DNA from 3 places in the Buttiauxella sp. 3AFRM03 genome. Region 1 is predicted to be linked to each of the others. Evidence: predicted binding sites of a transcription regulator. Region 1 holds the regulator's gene; each other region holds the start of a gene.
The links. The regulator PurR, encoded in region 1, represses purine synthesis genes. The targets are predictions, from matches to a motif close to CANGCAAACGTTTGCNTG.

Region 1 (7,363 bases):
TCACGCTCTGTGCTCTGCTATTTACCTTGCCGTATACACCATTGACGCAGGCGTCTGAGCACGCTCGTCCCGTGGCGGCGCATAAAGCGCACGTTGTGAAAAGCACAACCAAGAGCACAGAAAAGAGCAGTAAGAGTAAAGATAAAACCACTACCGCCAGCAAGAAAACCAACACCACCTCCAAAACAGCCAGCAAGAAAAAAGAAACCACTGCCTCAACGAGTAAAACCGCTAAAAACTCCAGCAGTGCTAAAACAAAAAATCTTGCCAGTAAAGACCGCAAAAAATCCTCTCAGCTCGCGAAAGTCCAGCCTGTTGCTCTCACCGAAAAATGCAGTAAACCTCGTAAAGGTTATAAAACGCATTGCGTGAAAGTCAAAGCAGAGCAACCAACGACGATTGCCGCTGCGCATAAAGTCCGGGTGCAAAAAGCACAGAAAACGGCGATGAACAAATTGATGGGCCAGATTGGCAAACCGTATCGCTGGGGTGGGACTTCACCGCGTACCGGTTTCGATTGCAGCGGTCTGGTTTATTACGCCTATAAAGATTTGGTGAAGTTCCGTATTCCACGCACTGCTAACGAAATGTATCACCTGCGTGATGCCTCTTCGGTGGATCGTGGTGAGCTGGAAACAGGTGACCTGGTATTCTTCCGTACACAAGGTCGCGGCACTGCGGATCACGTAGGCGTGTATGTAGGCAACGGTAAGTTCATTCAGTCTCCACGTTCGGGCAGGGATATCCAAATCACTTCCTTGAGCGAAGATTACTGGCAACGCCACTATGTTGGCGCTAAACGTGTCATGACCTCCAAAACCATTCGTTAAAAATTCGTCGAAAATCTGCGCCTGCCCTTCATTGGGCAGGCGTGTTCCTCTTTTGCTTACCCTTTCAATTTGTTACCCTAAACCCGCACTAAAAGTGTTGTCTAGATGTAAACAATAATAAGGAGTTAGCAATGTCGTTCGAACTACCTGCACTACCGTATGCAAAAGATGCTTTAGCACCGCATATCTCCGCCGAAACCCTGGAATACCATTACGGTAAACACCATCAAACCTATGTCACTAACCTGAATAATCTGGTTAAAGGCAGCGCGTTTGAGGGTAAAACCCTCGAAGAGATCGTTCGTACTTCCGAAGGTGGCGTATTTAACAACGCCGCTCAGGTCTGGAACCACACTTTCTACTGGAACTGCCTGGCACCAAATGCTGGCGGCGAGCCAACTGGCGAACTGCTGGAAGCCATCAATAAATCTTTTGGTAGCTTCGCTGAGTTCAAGCAGCAATTTACTGATGCTGCTATCAAGAACTTCGGTGCTGGCTGGACATGGCTGGTTAAACAGGAAGATGGCGCATTAGCGATTGTTTCTACCTCTAACGCTGGCACCCCACTGACGACTGCAGCTAAACCGCTGTTGACTGTGGATGTGTGGGAACATGCGTACTACATCGACTACCGCAATGCTCGTGCTGGCTACCTTGAGCATTTCTGGGCGCTGGTGAACTGGGCGTTTGTTGCGAAGAATTTAGCAGCTTAATGCAAAAGTAAATGGGCCGCGATTTGCGGCCCATCTTGATCAAAGCGTAAAAATCAGTGCAGTACGGCAGTTAGTGCGCCGAAAACAATCAAAGCCAAAACAATTACCGTCGTCGTGATTGAAAATTTCAAATCGGTGCTCATCATTAAACTCCTTTTATATCCATACAATCGATGTGTCAGGGTGATTTTCCCACAACCAGAGATAAAAATCCTCCAGGTTTTAATCTGATATCAATTTTCCCTCTTCCACTTTTCGCCTGGATAGGCCAAAATCCCTCGCTAATTTGTTGCGTATCGTCAATTCAATGCCCTCCTCCCGTTTTATGTCGCAATCCCGGCATACCTGCAACCATCATGTTGCCTGTGGAGTCAGCGTACGCAAACGTTTAACATAATAGCAATCAAGGGTTTACGATATAGCCCGGAGTGAATTTTAATGGCGACAATCAAGGACGTGGCGAAGCGCGCAAACGTTTCCACTACAACCGTATCACATGTGATTAACAAAACCCGTTTTGTGGCGGAAGAAACGCGCAATGCGGTGTGGGCAGCAATTAAAGAATTGCACTACTCGCCAAGCGCCGTAGCACGAAGCCTGAAAGTTAATCACACCAAAACGATTGGTCTGCTTGCCACTTCCAGTGAAGCACCCTATTTCGCCGAGATAATCGAAGCGGTGGAAAATAGCTGCTTTGAAAAAGGCTACACCCTGATTTTGGGCAACGCGCACAACAACTTTGAAAAGCAGCGCGCTTACTTATCGATGATGGCACAAAAGCGTGTCGATGGCCTGTTAGTGATGTGCTCTGAATATCCTGAATCATTGCTCACCATGCTTGAAGAGTACCGTCACATCCCTATGGTGGTGATGGACTGGGGCGAGGCTCGTGCCGATTTCACCGACTCCGTGGTCGATAACGCTTTCCACGGCGGTTATCTTGCTGGACGTTATTTGATTGAACGCGGCCACCGCGAAATTGGCGCCATTCCCGGGCAAATGGAACGTAACACCGGTGGCGGCCGCCATGCAGGCTTTATGAAAGCACTGGAAGAAGCGGGAATTTCCATTCCGGAAAACTGGATTGTTCAGGGAGACTTTGAACCTGAATCAGGTTACCGCGCCATGCAGCAGATCATCGGCCAGTCTCATCGCCCAACAGCGGTATTCTGTGGCGGCGACATTATGGCGATGGGTGCTATTTGCGCTGCTGATGAAATGGGGCTGCGCGTACCGCAGGATATTTCCGTTATCGGTTACGACAACGTACGCAACGCGCGTTACTTCTCACCGGCATTGACCACCATCCACCAGCCGAAAGATTCGCTAGGGGAAACGGCGTTTAATATGCTGCTGGATAGAATCGTCAACAAACGCGAAGAGTCGCAGTCGATTGAGGTTCACCCGCGTCTGATTGAACGCCGCTCTGTGGCTGATGGCCCGTTTCGCGATTATCGCCGCTAAGTGTGTGTCGGATGTCGCGCAAGCGACATCCAGCAGACTTACAGCGGCTCCTGTAGCCACTCCTGATTCATCGTGTCACTATCGCCTAAGTAATCCAACAGCCAGGCCAACGCTGGCGATGCATCGTTTTGCTGCCATGTCAGGCAACATGCCGCGTCAGGGAATGGATTATCCAGCGTTAATTCGCGCCATTTCCCTGAAGCAACCCACGGTTTGGCAATATGTAACGGCACCATGCCGATACACAACCCCGCGCTCAAGCAATCCGAACCGGACGCCCAATCAGGCACTACCACGCGGCGCTGGTTATCTAACAGCCAGGTAATTCGTTTTGGTAATGAACGCGAAGTATCTTCCAGAACTAGCGATGGCCAGGCACGCAGGTCATCATCGCTTAACGTCCCATCGCACTGTGCCAGTGGGTGCGAGGAAGCCACCACGCAACGCCAGCTCAACGTTCCCATATCACGGAAGGCATAACGCCCCCCAACCGGAATCGCCTGAGTCGCGCCAATCGCCACTTCTACGCGTCCATCCGCCAGCGCATCCCACACGCCGTTGAACACTTCCTGAAAGATACGTAATTCGATATCAGGAAAATGGCGATAGAAATCCAGCACCAGTTGCCGCGTTCGCTCCGGTTTTACAATGTTATCAACTGCAATCGCCAGGTGACCACGCCATCCATTGGCGATCTGTTGGCACTGTTGCCGTGTCGTCATCATTTTTTTGATAACAGAGCGGCCTTCTTTGAGAAAAAAGACGCCAGCAGGGGTTAATTCAACATCCCGATGACGACGTTCGAATAGCGGAACGGCTAACCAATCTTCGAGTTGCCGCACCGTATAACTAATGGCAGACGGAACGCGGTGCAACTCTTGTGCTGCACCGCTGAAGCTGCCATTGCGCGCTACCGCATCGATGACTTCCAGCGAGTATTCTGACCACATTTCTTTGCTCACAAATTTTTTGAACGCAACCTACAAATATTAGCGTTTCACAAGCGTAATTGCACTCCGTACACTCTCGCGGCGATTAACCTGCAAGATAAAACAAGAGAAAATTATGCAACCATCAAAAGGATTTCTTATCTGGCTGGCCGGATTAAGTGTGCTGGGGTTCCTCGCCACAGACATGTATCTGCCTGCTTTCGCTGCCATTCAGCAAGATTTACAGACCGACGCCTCTGCCGTCAGTGCCAGCCTGAGTCTGTTCCTTGCCGGCTTTGCGTTTGCCCAGTTGATGTGGGGTCCATTGTCAGACCACTTCGGTCGTAAACCGGTATTACTGGCGGGTTTAAGCCTGTTCGCCATCGGTTGTATCGGCATGCTGTGGGTTGAAAGCGCCACCGCGCTACTGGTACTGCGTTTTGTTCAGGCGGTTGGCGTCTGTTCTGCGGCCGTCAGTTGGCAAGCTTTGGTGACCGATTACTATCCGGCGAATCGCGCTAACCGTATTTTCGCCACCATTATGCCACTGGTTGGCTTGTCTCCGGCGTTGGCACCGCTGCTCGGTAGCTGGATTTTGACTCACTTTGACTGGCAGGCGATTTTCGCTACCCTGTTTGCCATCACGCTGGTGCTGATGATCCCGACTTTACGTCTGAAACCCCGCACTCAGCACCATCCGCAAACCGAAGATAATAAAGTCAGCTTTACCTCTTTGCTGCGCTCACGCGTGTACAGCGGGAACGTATTGATTTATGCCGCCTGCTCCGCCAGCTTCTTTGCCTGGCTGACCGGTTCGCCATTCATTCTTAACGATATGGGTTACAGCCCGGCGGTTATTGGACTGAGTTATGTGCCGCAAACCATCGCCTTCTTGATTGGCGGCTACGGCTGCCGTAGCGCGCTGCAAAAATGGCAAGGCAAGCAAATGTTGCCATGGTTACTTGCACTCTACACCCTGAGCATTTTCGGTACCTGGGGTGTGGCGGTCAGCGGCCATGCCAGCCTCACGCTGCTATTGATTCCATTCTGCGTGATGGCGATTGCTAATGGTGCGATTTACCCGATCGTCGTTGCTTCAGCCTTGTTGCCATTCCCGCAGGCCACCGGTAAAGCAGCTGCATTGCAAAATACGCTGCAATTAGGTTTGTGCTTCCTGGCAAGTTTGATGGTGTCATGGTTGGTCGCAACCCCGTTGTTGACCACCACCAGCGTCATGCTGGTGACCATCGTCTTAGCCATGTTGGGCTACTTGCTGCAACGCCGTAGTCATGTCAAAGTCTGGCAACCTGCTGAATCCGATGCACATTAATGTATCGTTTGCGTGACAGTAATGTAGTTAGCTTGCTAACAATATTTCATTGAATCACCGCCTGGGCGAGCCTATACTTATTTACGGCTTGACCGTCAGCACAATAATAATGACGTTTTGACGGGAGCCTTTGTGCTCCCGTTTGTTGTTTTAGAAGCTTTTTTTGTGGGCTCTCGCCCCCCTTTCTCTGTTCTACGTCGGATATCAGGCTCGCGGTATTTTCCGTGACATTTCTCACATGCCCAAAATAGCGTCTACGCTGTTTTAAGGTTCCTCTCACAATGGTGATGGAGAAGCTATGAGTTCATCGTGTATAGAAGAAGTCAGCATAAGAAATAACCCGTGGTATCGAATCGTGAGCGAAATGCTCACGCAGGCTGGCGTGGAAATTAACGGCCCGCGCCCTTTCGATATCCAGGTTAAGCATCCCGATTTTTTTAAGCGCGTGCTGCAAGAAGGCACCCTCGGGCTGGGTGAAAGCTATATGGACGGCTGGTGGGACTGCGAACGGCTGGATATATTTTTCAATAACACCATCCGTGCCGGACTTGAGAATCAACTCCCCCGCCATTTAAAAGACACCCTGCGCATTGCTGCAGCCCGAATATTAAATCTGCAATCCAAAAAACGCGCCTGGATTGTCGGTAAAGAACATTATGATCTTGGCAACGACTTATTTAGCCGGATGCTCGATGAACATATGCAATATTCCTGCGGCTACTGGAAATCAGCCACTACCCTTAGCGATGCGCAGAATGCCAAACTGAAAATGATCTGCGATAAGTTGCATCTTGAGCCAGGTATGACGCTGCTGGATATCGGCTGCGGCTGGGGTGGGCTTGCGGAATATGCCGCACGGCATTATGGGGTCGTGGTTCATGGCGTGACCATTTCTGCCGAGCAGCAGAAAATGGCTCAGGAACGTTGTCTCGGGCTGGACGTGACTATCTTGCTGCAAGATTATCGCGATTTAGAAATGCAGTTTGACCGCATTGTTTCAGTTGGCATGTTTGAACACGTCGGGCCGAAAAACTATGCCACCTATTTCAATGTGGTTGACCGCAACCTGAAACCAGAGGGTATTTTCCTGCTGCACACTATTGGTTCGAATAAAACCGATAACTGCGTTGACCCGTGGATAGACAAATACATTTTCCCGAACGGTTGCCTGCCGTCCGTGCGCCAGATTGCCGATGCCAATGAAGGCCATTTCGTGATGGAAGACTGGCATAACTTTGGTGCCGACTACGATAAAACGTTAATGGCATGGCACGAGCGTTTCCAGAATACCTGGCCGGAATTTGCCAGTAACTATTCAGAACGATTCAAACGGATGTTTAGTTATTACCTTAATGCGTGTGCCGGAGCCTTCCGCGCCCGCGATATTCAACTGTGGCAAATCGTCTTTAGCCGCGGCATCGAACACGGCTTACGCGTCCCGCACTGATTTAATACCCCGGCTAGTCCGGGGTTTAGCATTTTCTTAACAAATCGTGAACTTCTTCACGTTTCCAGCTCTCCTTTCCTCACGAGTTTGATCTCGCTAACACTTATCTCTTTATTCAATGGAAACCGGTTTCCCTGTTGTTTCACAATCAATCCACTTACCCCGACAATAACAAGGATACCGCCATGAGCATCTACCAAAAAATGGTCAATGTGATTGAGCAAAAAGTCACTCCCATGGCCGGAGCGATGGGCTCTCAGCGCCATGTCATCGCCATCCGCGACGGCTTTATCTCTGCCCTACCGTTTATGATCATCGGTTCTTTCTTGTTAGTATTTATTTTCCCGCCGTTCTCACCTGACAGTAGTTGGGGCTTTGCCCGCTCGTGGTTGAGTTTTTCTCTCACCTACCGCGAACAGCTGATGTTGCCGTTTAACCTCAGCATGGGTGTCATGACATTCTTTATTTCGGTCGGTATTGGTGCAAGCCTCGGAAAGCACTATAAGCTCGACCCGATTATGACCGGCTTACTGGCATTTATGGCTTTTTTACTGGTCGCAGCACCGTATAAAGACGGGCAGATTTCAACACAATATTTCTCTGGCCAGGGCATCTTTACCGCACTGCTGACGGCCATTTATGCCAGCGAA
Region 2 (7,363 bases), 1.7 Mb from region 1:
CAACACCAAGAATCAGATCCTTCATATGACCGTAGTCCAGCGCACCGAAGCGCTCCTGAATTAAGTCAGAGCCCAAGTTAGACGTCATAATTACAACCGTATTACGGAAGTCGACAGTTCTCCCCTGCCCGTCAGTCAAACGCCCGTCGTCCAGCACCTGCAATAAAATGTTGAACACATCCGGGTGTGCCTTCTCTACTTCATCCAAAAGAATGACAGAGTAAGGGCGACGACGAACCGCTTCAGTCAGGTAGCCACCTTCTTCATAACCGACGTAGCCTGGAGGTGCACCGACTAAACGAGATACGGAGTGTTTTTCCATAAACTCGGACATATCGATACGCACCATTGCGTCATCGCTATCAAACATAAAGTTTGCCAGCGTTTTGCACAGCTCAGTTTTACCCACGCCCGTTGGCCCAAGGAATAAGAACGAACCAATTGGGCGATTCGGGTCAGACAAACCGGCACGGCTACGGCGAATTGCGTTTGAAACGGCTTCAACAGCTTCATTCTGCCCGATAACACGGGTATGAAGTTGTTGTTCCATACGCAGCAGTTTCTCGCGTTCACCTTCAAGCATGCGAGCCACAGGAATCCCCGTCCAACGCGCCAGCACTTCCGCAATTTCTGCATCAGTAACTTTGTTACGCAGCAGACGCATGGTTTTCCCTTCACTCTGACTTGCCGCTGCAAGCTGTTTCTCAAGCTCCGGTATTTTCCCGTATTGCAGCTCAGACATTCGCGCCAGGTCGCCTGCACGGCGCGCCTGCTCAATGGCGATTTTTGCCTGCTCTAACTCAGCCTTAATCGTCTGCGTACCAGAAAGTGACGCTTTTTCAGCTTTCCACTCTTCTTCCAGCACTGAATATTCACGCTCTTTCTGCCCTAATTCGTCTTCAAGCATACTCAAACGTTTCTGGCTGGCTTCGTCTGACTCTTTCTTCAATGCCTGCTGTTCCAGTTTGAGCTGGATGATACGGCGGTCAAGACGGTCGAGCTCTTCTGGTTTCGAGTCAATCTGCATACGGATGCTGGAAGCCGCTTCGTCAATCAAGTCGATGGCTTTATCCGGCAACTGACGATCGGCAATGTAGCGATGCGACAGCATTGCCGCCGCCACAATAGCCGGGTCAGTAATCTGTACATGGTGATGCAGTTCGTAACGCTCTTTCAACCCACGCAAAATAGCGATAGTGTCTTCGACAGAAGGCTCGGCAACGAACACTTTCTGGAAGCGACGCTCAAGCGCGGCATCCTTTTCTATATACTGGCGATATTCATCCAGCGTTGTCGCCCCGACGCAGTGCAGTTCACCTCGAGCCAAGGCTGGCTTGAGCATGTTACCCGCATCCATAGCGCCATCCGCTTTACCCGCGCCAACCATGGTGTGCAATTCATCGATAAACAGAATGACATTACCTTCCTGCTTAGAAAGGTCATTCAGTACACCTTTAAGACGCTCTTCAAATTCACCACGATATTTCGCACCGGCTACCAGCGAACCCATATCCAGCGCTAACACCCGACGGCCTTTTAGCCCCTCAGGCACTTCACCATTAATGATGCGCTGCGCCAAACCTTCAACAATGGCCGTTTTACCAACGCCTGGTTCACCAATAAGTACGGGATTGTTTTTGGTACGGCGCTGCAATACCTGAATAGTGCGACGAATTTCTTCATCACGACCGATAACGGGATCAAGCTTGCCCTGTTCCGCACGCTCGGTCAGATCGACAGTATATTTTTTCAATGCCTGACGTTGATCTTCGGCACCCTGGTCGTTCACGTTTTCGCCTCCACGCATTTGCTCAATTGCTGCTGTCACATTTGCCGTGGTAGCACCCGCTGATTTCAGTAAATCTGTTAATGTTCCGCGAGATTCAAGTGCTGCCAGAACAAATAACTCTGACGAAATGAAGTTGTCATTTCGTTTTTGCGCCAGTTTGTCACATAGATTCAATACACGAACTAAATCCTGCGAAGGCTGAACATCACCGCCCGTGCCTTCAACTTGTGGTAAACGGCTTAAAGCTTGCTCAATATCGGTACGCAACTTGCCAGCGTTGACGCCAGCTGAAGTCAGTAAAGGACGTACGGATCCACCTTCCTGATTGAGCAGTGCGCTCATCAAGTGAAGAGGTTCGATAAATTGGTTGTCGTGCCCGAGAGCTAAGGATTGGGCATCGGCGAGAGCAAGCTGGAATTTATTAGTAAGACGATCCAGACGCATAACTCCTCCCATATACAGGTCAAATTTGCTACTGGAGATTAAATGAGGTCATCCCTCAATTATTCAAGGTTAATGACCTGAAATATTTGAAGCGTTAATTACCCGCACTGGATCGTCTTGATTCAATAGGTTATATCAGCCAAATGAAACTTGCCATACGGCCTGTGGTTCTGTCGCGTCGATATGAGAAAAAATCACCCGCTTCGCTGTAGGTACAACGATCGCCGCCATAAACATGGTTAATGCCTACTGCAGACAAACGCTGACGAGCCAGGGTGTAGATGTCAGCAATGTATTTTTCCCCTGACGGGCGAAAAGCACTATCAGCATGAATGTCTTTAGCCATAAACGCTTCACGCACTTCAGGGCCAACTTCAAATGCATCAGGACCAATAGCCGGGCCAAGCCACGCCATAATGTTTTCTGGCGCATCTTTAAAACAAGCCACAGTTTCTTCAATAACGCCTTCGCACAAGCCACGCCATCCAGCATGAGCAGCCGCAACTTCGGTTCCAGCCTTATTACAGAATAGCACTGGCAGACAATCTGCTGTCATTACCGCACAAACCGTACCCGCTGTTGCGCTATAAGAAGCGTCTGCACGTTTTGACAAATAAGGTTCGCCAGTAAGTTTTAACACGTCTGTACCGTGCACTTGCTCTAGCCAAACCGGTTTTGAAGGCAAGTCGGCAGTGCTATAAAACATGCGACGGTTTTCTTCGACATCATCCAGGTTATCACCGCAGTGGGCCCCCAGATTAAGCGAGTCGTAAGGCGGTTGACTTACACCGCCAATACGTGTCGAACTGCACGCGGCAACCCCTTCAGGAAGCGGCCAATGCGGGACGATCAGTTTGCTCATAGCCAGTCCAGTTGATCCTTATGGATTTCCGTATCAGCACGCAGCGCTTCAATCAGCTCAACCATATCCTGAGGGATTGGCGCATGCCATTCCATCAACATACCGCTGATTGGATGATGAAGACGCAACATGGTTGCATGCAGAGCCTGGCGGTCAAACTTACGCAGCACGCTGACAAACTCTTCTGACGCACCTTTTGGCGGACGCGGGCGGCCACCGTACAGCTGATCGCCAACCAATGGATGAGTGATATGCGCCATGTGAACACGAATCTGGTGAGTACGACCCGTTTCCAGACGCAGGCGCAGACGCGTATGCACACGGAAATGTTCCATGATTCGATAATGCGTCACCGCAGGTTTCCCCATCGGATGCACAGCCATATGAGTACGCTTAGTCGAATGTCGGCTGATAGGTTCTTCAACCGTGCCACCTGCCGTCATATGACCAATGGCAACCGCTTCATATTCACGCGTGATTTCACGTAATTGCAAAGCCTCAACCAGGTGAGTTTGCGCAGGAACGGTTTTCGCCACGACCATCAAACCCGTCGTGTCTTTATCCAGACGATGCACAATGCCCGCACGTGGAACATCAACAATCGGCGGATAGTAATGCAGAAGCGCATTCAGTACGGTCCCGTCAGGATTACCCGCACCAGGATGCACAACGAAATCACGCGGCTTGTTAATCACCAAAATATCGTCATCTTCATAAACGATATTGAGCGGGATATCTTGTGGTTCCCAGCGCACATCCTCTTCGATTTCAGCATTGATAGTGACAGCTTCGCCACCCAATACTTTTTCTTTCGGTTTGTCGCTAATATTGCCATTGACCAGCACGCGCCGGTCAAGAATCCATTCTTTTATACGCGAACGTGAATAATCAGGGAACAATTCGGCCAAAGCTTGATCTAAGCGTTGACCGAGTTGCGATTCGGATACTGTTGCGTTGAGTTGTACTAGTTGTGCCATAGACAGCTTCTTCGTTAACGTTGGGTTTTACGGCAATGCCGTTTAATATAGTGTGCTATTGTAGCTGGTCTTTATCGGGAGCTGGTATTGAGAGCCTCCCGGATAACATTCTGAGGAAAGTCAAAACGTCATGACGCGTATGAAATATCTGGTGGCAGCAGCCACGTTGAGCCTGGCTTTGGCTGGTTGCTCCAGTTCCAAGGATGAGGTTCCTGATAGTCCACCTTCCGAGATTTATGCGACTGCCCAACAAAAGTTGCAGGACGGTAACTTTAAAGCGGCGATAACGCAACTGGAAGCGCTGGATAACCGTTATCCGTTCGGGCCATACTCGCAGCAAGTGCAGTTAGATCTTATTTACGCTTACTACAAGAATGCTGACTTGCCACTGGCTCAGGCAGCTATTGACCGCTTTATGCGCCTAAATCCTACCCATCCAAACATCGACTACGTACTTTACATGCGCGGTCTGACGGACATGGCACTGGATGATAGCGCATTACAAGGGTTCTTTGGCGTAGATCGTTCAGACCGAGATCCTGCACACGCGCGTGATGCTTTCAAAGATTTCTCTAAGCTGGTTCGAGGTTACCCGAACAGCCAGTATGTCACCGATGCCAGCAAGCGCCTGGTGTTCCTGAAAGATCGTTTAGCGAAATATGAGCTTTCCGTCGCGCAATACTACACTAAACGCGGCGCGTGGGTTGCAGTAGTTAACCGTGTTGAAGGAATGCTGCGTGATTTCCCTGATACCCAGGCTACACGTGATGGTCTGAAGTTGATGGAAAATGCCTACCGTGAAATGCAAATGCCGGCTCAAGCCGAAAAAGTTGCAAAAATTATCGCGGCCAACGGCAATACCAACTGATTACCCGAGATGAAAAACAAAATGGCAGCCAACTGGCTGCCATTTTTATTGCCTGAAAACACAAAACTGAAACGGTTTAGCGTCAGGTCATCCAATCAAATATGGACGCTATTCTTAAGTTCCACAAGCTTTAAAAACAGAGATCCTGTCCTGCCTCACAAAAAGGGTTTACTGACAAAAAGTGACAAAATAGTGTGATTCACATCACACATTTTGACATTCAGAAAGGTATGCTGGAGTTACCAAGACGGGAAAGACAAGAGGTAACTTTATGACAATGAACATTACCAGCAAGCAAATGGAAATCACCCCAGCTATTCGTCAGCACGTCGCAGACCGTCTCACTAAACTGGACAAGTGGCAAACTCATCTAATTAACCCACACATTGTTTTGTCCAAAGAACCGAAAGGTTTCGTGGCTGATGCCACCATTAATACGCCAAACGGCCAGCTCGTAGCGAGCGCCAAACACGATGATATGTATACGGCTATCAACGATTTGATTAACAAACTGGAGCGGCAGTTGAATAAAGTGCAACACAAAGGTGAAGCGCGTCGCACAGCAGGCTCAGTGAAAGACGTTGCTATCGCGGAAATTGAAGAAGAGTAAATTTTAGCTTTATCAATCACACCAACGCGCCTCCGGGCGCGTTTTTTATTGACAGAGCGAAAACAGAGCGAGTACCTTACTTGTCTGACTTATCAGGAACCAACCATGAAATTAATTCCGTTTTTCTTCGCATTCTTTTTTACCTTCCCCTGAATGGGAGGCAATTCGTCGTGTGATAAAGAATGCGAAGACGAACAAACAGGCCTCCCCAAGCGGGAGGCCTTTTTTATGGACTTCGAAAAGGTAGCGTTATGAGTGAGACAAACCCGTTGCTGGCACTGCGCGATAAAATCAGCGCCCTGGATGTAAAATTGCTGGCATTGCTGGCAGAGCGTCGCTTGCTGGCTGTTGAAGTCGGAAAAGCCAAGCTCGCGACTCACCGCCCGGTTCGAGATATCGACCGCGAGCGTGATTTGCTGGAGCGTCTGATTACTTTGGGTAAAACACATAATCTGGACGCCCATTACATTACACGCTTGTTCCAACTCATCATTGAAGATTCAGTTCTGACGCAGCAAACACTTTTACAGCAGCATCTTAATAAAACCAATCCGCAGTCAGCGAGAATCGCGTTTTTAGGCCCGAAGGGTTCGTACTCACACCTCGCTGCACGTCAGTATGCTGCTCGCCACTTTGAGCAATTCATTGAAAGTGGCTGTGCCAAATTCCAGGACATCTTTAACCAGGTTGAAACGGGCCAGGCCGATTACGCCGTCGTACCGTTAGAAAATACCAGCTCTGGCGCCATCAATGATGTATACGATTTATTACAGCACACCAGCTTGTCTATCGTTGCTGAAATGACCGTGCCCATCGACCACTGCGTGTTAGTGAAGGGCACTACCGATTTAGACACGATTCAGACGGTATATAGCCACCCACAGCCTTTCCAGCAATGCAGCCAATTCATTAACCGGTATCCAAACTGGAAAATCGAATATTGCGAAAGTACCTCGGCGGCAATGGAAAAAGTGGCGCAGGCAAACTCACCGCATGTCGCGGCGCTGGGTAGCGAGGCTGGTGGGGCGTTATATGGTTTGCAAGTTCTGGAACGTAATCTGGCAAACCAGACGCAAAACATCACCCGTTTCATCGTTCTCGCTCGCAAATCGGTCGAAGTCACCGACCAGGTCCCAGCCAAAACAACACTACTCATGGCGACAGGTCAGCAAGCCGGTGCGTTGGTTGAAGCCCTTCTGGTGTTGCGTAATCACAATTTGATCATGACAAAACTGGAGTCTCGACCAATTAACGGCAACCCGTGGGAAGAGATGTTTTATCTGGATGTTCAGGCAAACCTGAACGATGAAGCAATGCGCAAAGCACTTCGCGAACTCGGTGAAATTACCCGTTCTATGAAAGTGCTTGGCTGTTATCCAAGTGAGAATGTAGTGCCTGTTGATCCGGCTTAAAATTGGCAGTAAGCCAGCTCGAAGCTGGCTTACTCATTCACTTTAAATTTCAGTTTCGGCATTCCTGCAACGGCGACTTTAAGCGTAAAAATCGCGCCTGACAGTGGCCTTTCTGCAACTTCGACGTTATCCATATTTTCTCGCGTCGTCGTGATGAACAACGTTTTCATATCATCGCCACCGAAGCACACCATCGTTGGACAGCGCACCGGCAATTGATATTCTTCCAGCACATCGCCATCAGGCGATAATCGCGCGATACGGTAGCCATCAAACAATGCCGTCCAGTAGCAACCTTCTTCGTCAATCGCCGCACCATCAGGTATTCCCTGCCCCGGTTCAAAGCGTTTAAACACTTCACGCTTGCCAGGCTCACCTTGCTTGTCTAACGGAGTTCGGTA
Region 3 (7,363 bases), 2.6 Mb from region 1:
TGTTGCTCGCGAAGCCCGGCCTGTTGCAGTACTTCGCTCAGTGAAAGCGTGGTGTCCATCGGTTGGTTGGGCAATGAAAACCACGGAGCGTGAACCACACGGGCTGGAACTCTGGAGTGCCTGGCGAGCTTAAGGTTTTCATTACCGAGTACCAGCACCGCTTCACCGCTTTTATGCAGCACCAACAAACCTTCTTCAAAGCGCGGGATGAAACCGGTCAGATACTCAAAGTTCCCGCCATGTTCTTTGTCGGCATAGATGACCAGCGCATCCAGGTTCTGTCGCGCCATTGCCTGCAAAATTTTGCTGCGGCGTTGTTGAAGGGTCTGGTCATTTAACACAACGCTCGGCACGTTGAGGTAAATCTCGGGTTGTTTGATGGTGGCAAGCGTAATTGGCATGGGTCTGTCACTCCTTTTTCTTTACCCTGAATAAACGTTAACTTACCACCTGGCTAATTTTGAGCCTATCCCGGTAACCGAGTTTTGGGACGGCCAGGACCCAGTAACAAGGCCAGCTTGTTGCCGCCCTGAGTGGTTTCCATCAAAATTTTACATACGCTGGTGAGCGGCACTGAAAGCAGCATGCCCACCGGGCCGAGCAGCCATCCCCAGAACAGTAACGAAAGGAAGACCACGAAGGTCGACATCCCGAGGCCACGGCCCATCATGCGCGGCTCGACAATATTCCCCAACACCATATGCACCGCAAGGAACAGTGAGCCGACCATAACCATTTCGTAGGTGCCGTTAAACAAAAACGCCTGAATCATTGGCGGGATAGCGGAAATAACCGAACCAATATTAGGGATGTAATTCAGCAAAAAGCCCAATACGCCCCACATCAGCGCAAATTGCACACCCATCAACTCCAGCCCGAGCCAGATAATCAACCCAGTCCATAGGCTAATCAGCGTTTTGAGTGCCAGATAATGCGTCACACCTTTGAGTGCGCGATGCAGGCTGGCGATATGAATTTTCGGGTTGGCCAGAGAGAAGCGCAGTTTATACGGAACGTGGCGCACCTCGAACAGCATAAAGACCACGGTCATCACCAGCAGTAAAATGCTGGCCATCGCGCCGGAAAGCCCGGTCATCAGCGTTGTGGCGTACGACATCACTTTCTCGGAATCCATGCGCTGCAACATGCGCTCGGGCGATAATCGCAGGTGCATAAACGGCAACATCTTTTCGAGCTCAAACACCTTTTGCGTCAGCATCTTGTTGTATTTCGGCAGCATATCGATGAATTCACTCATTGACGCGGCCAGCACCCCGACCAGCATGGTGAGTACAATCAACATCACGAAGACCACTATCGAAATAGCCAGGGGTCGGTTTACGCCACGGCGAATAAACCAGGTGACCAGCGGGTTTAGGACGATGGCGAAGAACAGTGCCAGCAAGAGCTGGACAATGATGTCTGCCGCTGCATGAATCCCGGCGAGAATAACCACCAGTGCGGCAAGTTTTAGCAGAATATGTAGCCCGGTTTTATCGGGTTCAGGAGCGACCATCGGGAGATCCTATGCGCGGAGAATCTTCTTAGTGTAGCGCTTCGTTTTTTTCTCACGGCAGGGCAACTCTGAAATACTGGTGCTGAAATGTGAAACCTGAAGTGTATATACTGAGGAACGCTGTTTTAAAAGTGAATGACCATGCCTGATCTCACACCCACCCCCGCATTAAGCAGTTACCGTCTTAACCTACAGATTGTCTCTGTAGTGATGTTCAACTTTGCCAGCTATATGACGATTGGCCTGCCGCTCGCGGTATTGCCGGGTTACGTTCATGACGTGATGGGCTACAGCGCGTTTTGGGCGGGGCTGGTGATTAGCCTCCAGTATTTCGCCACCCTGCTGAGCCGCCCGCACGCCGGGCGTTATGCCGATATTCTGGGCCCAAAAAAAATCGTTATCTTCGGTTTGTGCGGCTGTTTCCTCAGTGGCGCGAGCTACATGCTGGCGGCGTTTGGTAGCGCATGGCCGTTGGTTAGCCTGCTGTTACTCTGCCTTGGGCGCGTCATTTTAGGGATTGGGCAGAGTTTTGCGGGTACCGGTTCAACGCTTTGGGGCGTGGGTGTCGTCGGGTCGTTGCATATTGGACGGGTGATTTCCTGGAACGGTATTGTGACTTATGGCGCGATGGCGATGGGCGCACCGCTTGGCGTGCTGTTCTATCACCTTGGTGGCCTCAAACTGTTAGCGGGAATCATTATGGCAGTGGCGCTGATAGCCGTGCTGCTGGCGCTTCCGCGCCCGGCGGTGAAAGCCAGTAAAGGCAAACCACTGCCATTTCGTGCAGTGCTTGGGCGTGTGTGGCCATACGGAATGGCGCTCGCGCTGGCATCGGCAGGTTTTGGGGTGATCGCCACGTTTATCACCCTGTTTTACGATGCCAAAGGCTGGGACGGCGCAGCCTTCGCGCTCACGCTGTTTAGCTGTGCTTTCGTCGGCACGCGTTTACTTTTCCCGAATGGGATTAACCGCATGGGCGGTTTGAACGTGGCGATGATTTGTTTCTCGGTCGAGATTATTGGCTTGCTGCTGGTAGGGTTGGCGGTTGAACCGTGGATGGCAAAAGCCGGTACATTCCTGACAGGGGCGGGTTTCTCGCTGGTGTTCCCGGCGCTTGGCGTGGTGGCGGTGAAGATGGTACCGCAACAAAATCAGGGCAGCGCGCTGGCAACTTACACCGTGTTTATGGATTTATCGCTGGGGATTACCGGGCCGTTGGCGGGGTTCGTGATGGCGTATGCGGGTGTTTCGGTGATTTACCTGGCCGCGGCGGCTTTGGTTTGTATCGCATTACTGATGGCGTGGCAGTTAAAAAAACGGCCCCCGATTGAGCAACCGGAGGCCGTGTCATCATCACAGCAGTAACAGAAAATAATTACTTAATGGTGATGGTGTTAATGATGTTTTCAGCAGCCGTTTGCGCCAGTTGCTGGTTATCAGCAGGCAGTGTGATTTGCATAGTTAACAGCTGGTTATCAATTTTACCCAGGATAACCGACGAGTAAGCTGTCTGGCCTTTTGCTGAGATAATAGTGTCTAACTGCTGCAGCGTGTGGCCTTTGATCTCGATAGATTTATTGGTCACAACTTGCAACTGTGGGTCACGGGCACGCTGTTGATCTTCAAGACGTTTCGCCAGAGCTGACAGCTCTTCAGAAGTATCATCGCCAACAATCACAATCACCGCTTTCTGACCAGATGCATCAGAGTAGACGTGCATGTTGTTTGACTGAGTGCCCAGCTTACCGCTCTGGTCAGTCATCTCCGCAGGCAGTGCAAAGCTGATTTTCCCATCCAGCAAACTGACGGGCTGACCGGTTGCGCTGCTTTGTGCCGCTTCATTCGCAGTGGCTGTTTTGCTGTCATTGTTATCGCAAGCGGCCAGGCCTAATACCAGCAGGCCAATACCGACATATTTTACCAGATTACCCATGACTTCTTCCTTTACGTTAGCAAGCCTTCGCGGCTGATTTCAGCATCTTATCACAAGATAATTCAACCACCGTCAACCCGGCTGCAACGCCGAACTTTCAGACTTATCTGCCAAACGTTTCAACAACATATTCAGTAGCACGCCGTACATCGGCAGGAAGAATACAATGCTGATTAGCACTTTAAAGCAGTAATCGACGATGGCGATTTCTACCCAATGTTGCGCCATAAAGGCATCCGGGCTGCGCCAGAAAGCAATAAAGAAGAATGACAGTGTGTCGCTGATATTTCCGAAGAGCGTGGATGCCGTTGGCGCAAGCCACCAGTAGCGGCTCTGGCGCAGGCGGTTAAACACGTGCACATCCAGAATCTGCCCCAATGCGTAAGCCATAAAGCTGGCAACAGCGATACGGGCGACGAACAAATTGAAATGCAAAAGTGCGTCGAACCCTTGCCAGGTGCCCATATAAAACAGCGCGGAAATACCGTAGGAAATCACCAGCGCGGGCAGCATCACGGCAAAAATAATGCGTCGAGCCAGCGGTGCACCAAAAATGCGTACCGTCAGGTCGGTTGCGAGGAAGATAAACGGAAAGCTAAACGCGCCCCAGGTGGTATGGAAACCAAAAACCGCGACCGGTAATTGCACCAAATAGTTACTGGAAGTAATCACCAGCAAATGGAATAGCGATAGCCAGAACAGCGCTTTAGTGCGCTGAGTAGAATTGAACTGCGTCATTTTGTAGCCTTTTTAGTGAAAGGGGTGAGGGAACCCTGGTCTTTTTTAAAGCGGGGGCGATGATACTGCTTTAACCCCGCATTGCAATGGTTAATTTTAGCGCAATCGTTCACGTGACTTGCGCGATAATCTGCCGGGGGTAAACTAGCGCGGTTTGTTAAATACGAGACCGCTGATGACCGATCTTTTTGCCAATCCTGACCACACTCTTGATGCTTTGGGCCTGCGCTGCCCCGAACCTGTAATGATGGTGCGTAAAACCGTGCGCAATATGCAGGCCGGTGAAACGTTACTTATCATTGCTGATGACCCCGCGACCACGCGTGACATCCCCGGGTTTTGTGTTTTTATGGAACACGAGCTTATTGCTAAACAAGTGGAATCATTGCCTTATCGCTACTTGCTGCGTAAAGGGCAATAAAACCGCTTCAGCCCCTGGCGTCTTGCTTCGGGCTTCTGAACCCGCTTTACATCTGCTTTGAACCCCAATTTCATTTTTTGTCACTTTTTGTGAAGTGCTTCACCCTCGCTTTTCTCCACGTAGTCTAGTTTTTAATCTACAAATTAAAACATTGTTTTACTTCTTATCTCAAATTTCTACCTCTGCTGGAGCGACCCAATGAAGAAGACCTTTCTGCCTGCTTTTGCTGGTTTATGTCTGTCTACCGCGTCCGTTCTGTTTGCTCAAACGGCTTGCGCCCAGGTGATTAAAGCTGCCGACGTTCATCCGGAAGGTTATCCGAATGTGGTCGCGGTGCAGCATATGGGTGAAAAACTCAAACAAGAAACCAACGGTGATTTAGAGATCAAAGTGTTCCCGAGCGGTGTGCTGGGCGATGAAAAACAGATGATTGAACAGGCGCAGATGGGGGCGATCGACATGATCCGTGTGTCGATGGCACCGGTTGCGGCGATCCTGCCGGATGTTGAAGTCTTTACTTTGCCGTATGTGTTCCGCGATGAAGATCATATGCACAAAGTGATTGACGGCGATTTAGGTAAAGAGATTGGCGCTAAGCTGACGAATAACCCGAAATCCCGCCTGGTGTTCCTCGGCTGGATGGACTCCGGCACGCGTAACCTGATTACCAAAAATCCGGTGGTGAAACCTGAAGATCTTAAAGGGATGAAAATCCGCGTTCAGGGTAGCCCGGTGGCACTGGCAACGCTAAAAGACATGGGCGCAAACTCGGTCGCGATGGGCGTGAGCGAAGTGTATAGCGGGATGCAAACCGGCGTTATCGACGGCGCGGAAAACAACCCACCGACGTTTATTGCCCACAACTACATGCCGGTCGCCAAAAACTACACGTTGAGCGGCCACTTCATTACCCCAGAAATGCTGCTTTATTCCAAAGTGAAGTGGGACAAACTGACGCCTGACCAGCAGCAAAAAATCCTTACCCTGGCGCGTGCTACGCAAATGGAACAGCGTGAACTGTGGAATGCTTACAACAAACAAGCGCTGGAAAAAATGAAAGCCGGTGGCGTTCAGTTCCACGAAATCGACAAAGCCTGGTTTGTGAAAGCCACTGAGCCGGTGCGCAAAGAGTATGGCGATAAGCATCAGGACCTGATGAAAGCTATTGCTGAAGTTCAGTAGTTATTATCGCTAACCCTTGCGTGGAGGGGATCTTATGTCCCAACGCTACTCAGATTTGATGGATAAGGTTTATTTGCTGGCGATGATTATTGCGGGGTTTTCACTGTTAGTGATGACGGTGATTATTCCGATTGGCATTTTCTCGCGCTATGCCCTGAACCGTGGGGAGTCCTGGCCGGAACCGGTAGCGATTATCTGCATGGTGACCTTCACGTTCATCGGCGCGGCGGTGAGTTACCGCGCCGGTTCGCACATCGCAGTGAATATGCTGACAGACCGTCTGCCACTGGCGTTGCAGACGTTTTGCGCACGCATTGTTGATCTGCTGATGCTGCTTATCTCGCTGGTGATGTTCTATTACAGCTTCTACCTGTGCGCCGATTTATGGGAACAGCCAGTTGCTGAATTCCCGCTCCTCACTTCCGGCCAAACCTACCTCCCGCTGCCTGTGGGCGCGATCTTACTCATTCTGTTTGTTGTCGAGCGCTTGCTGTTTGGCTCTCAAGAGAACCGCCCAATCGTGTTGCTGGGTAATCACGGTTAAGACCAGGGGATAACATGGACGCATTTATTTTATTAGCGACACTTGCGGTGCTGCTTGCAGTGGGAATGCCCGTGGCCTTTGCCGTTGGGCTAAGCGCCATTGTCGGGGCGTTATGGATAGATTTGCCGCTGGAAGCGATCATGATTCAAATCACCAGTGGGGTGAATAAATTTACCCTGCTGGCGATACCGTTCTTCATTCTGGCCGGGGCGATTATGGCGGAAGGCGGTATTGCCCGCCGCCTGGTGAACTTTGCTTATATCTTCGTTGGGTTTATTCGTGGTGGTTTGTCACTGGTGAATATCGTCGCTTCTACGTTCTTCGGAGCAATTTCCGGATCGTCCGTGGCGGATACCGCATCCATCGGTAGCGTGATGATCCCGGAAATGGAGAAAAAGGGTTATCCGCGCGAATATGCAGCAGCGGTCACGGCGAGCGGATCGGTGCAGGCGATTTTGATCCCGCCGAGCCATAACTCGGTGATTTACTCCCTGGCGGCAGGCGGTACGGTCTCTATAGCCACACTGTTTATCGCGGGTATTTTACCAGGATTGTTGCTGGGTTTCTGCCTGATGGTGATGTGCCTCGGCTTTGCCCATAAACGCGGTTACCCAAAAGGTGAACGCATTCCCTTCAAACAAGCGGTGAAAATTTTCTTCGATGCGCTGTGGGGTTTGATGACGGTGGTCATTATTCTCGGCGGGATTCTGACGGGGGTATTTACGGCGACAGAATCGGCGGCGGTGGCTTGCGTCTGGGCATTCTTCGTCACCATGTTTATCTACCGCGATTACAAATGGAATGAGTTACCAAAGCTGATGTTCCGCACGGTAAAAACGGTCTCTATCGTAATGATTTTGATTGGTTTTGCGTCGGCGTTTGGCGCGGTGATGACTTTCATGCAGTTGCCGTCACGTATCACGGAATTTTTCACTTCGCTGTCTGACAACAAATACGTGATCCTGATGTATCTCAACGTCATGCTGTTGCTGATTGGCACCTTGATGGACATGGCGCCGATCATCCTGA

Region 2: the regulator PurR is predicted to act here: its motif matches at 5,097-5,114, upstream of raiA (ribosome-associated translation inhibitor RaiA).
Region 3: the regulator PurR is predicted to act here: its motif matches at 4,286-4,303, upstream of tusA (sulfurtransferase TusA).

What each region holds. Positions count from the first base shown of each region.
Region 1 covers NZ_CP033076.1:601,407-608,769, forward strand. The annotation lists gene D8682_RS04065 (C40 family peptidase) at 1-830, shown strand, start outside; gene sodB (superoxide dismutase [Fe]) at 962-1,543, shown strand; gene D8682_RS27410 (YnhF family membrane protein) at 1,597-1,689, opposite strand; gene purR (HTH-type transcriptional repressor PurR) at 1,982-3,007, shown strand; gene punR (DNA-binding transcriptional activator PunR) at 3,046-3,957, opposite strand; gene punC (purine nucleoside transporter PunC) at 4,073-5,266, shown strand; gene cfa (cyclopropane fatty acyl phospholipid synthase) at 5,565-6,713, shown strand; gene D8682_RS04105 (PTS sugar transporter subunit IIC) at 6,899-7,363, shown strand, end outside.
Region 2 covers NZ_CP033076.1:4,214,491-4,221,853, reverse strand. The annotation lists gene clpB (ATP-dependent chaperone ClpB) at 1-2,233, opposite strand, end outside; gene yfiH (purine nucleoside phosphorylase YfiH) at 2,364-3,095, opposite strand; gene rluD (23S rRNA pseudouridine(1911/1915/1917) synthase RluD) at 3,092-4,072, opposite strand; gene bamD (outer membrane protein assembly factor BamD) at 4,203-4,940, shown strand; gene raiA (ribosome-associated translation inhibitor RaiA) at 5,212-5,550, shown strand; Phe leader region at 5,655-5,780, shown strand; gene pheL (pheA operon leader peptide PheL) at 5,656-5,703, shown strand; gene pheA (bifunctional chorismate mutase/prephenate dehydratase) at 5,802-6,962, shown strand; gene D8682_RS21135 (SMP-30/gluconolactonase/LRE family protein) at 6,992-7,363, opposite strand, start outside.
Region 3 covers NZ_CP033076.1:3,156,584-3,163,946, forward strand. The annotation lists gene D8682_RS16110 (M24 family metallopeptidase) at 1-401, opposite strand, end outside; gene D8682_RS16115 (AI-2E family transporter) at 467-1,516, opposite strand; gene D8682_RS16120 (MFS transporter) at 1,658-2,881, shown strand; gene D8682_RS16125 (DcrB family lipoprotein) at 2,892-3,449, opposite strand; gene D8682_RS16130 (7-cyano-7-deazaguanine/7-aminomethyl-7-deazaguanine transporter) at 3,522-4,187, opposite strand; gene tusA (sulfurtransferase TusA) at 4,363-4,608, shown strand; gene D8682_RS16140 (TRAP transporter substrate-binding protein) at 4,807-5,790, shown strand; gene D8682_RS16145 (TRAP transporter small permease) at 5,825-6,334, shown strand; gene D8682_RS16150 (TRAP transporter large permease) at 6,349-7,363, shown strand, end outside.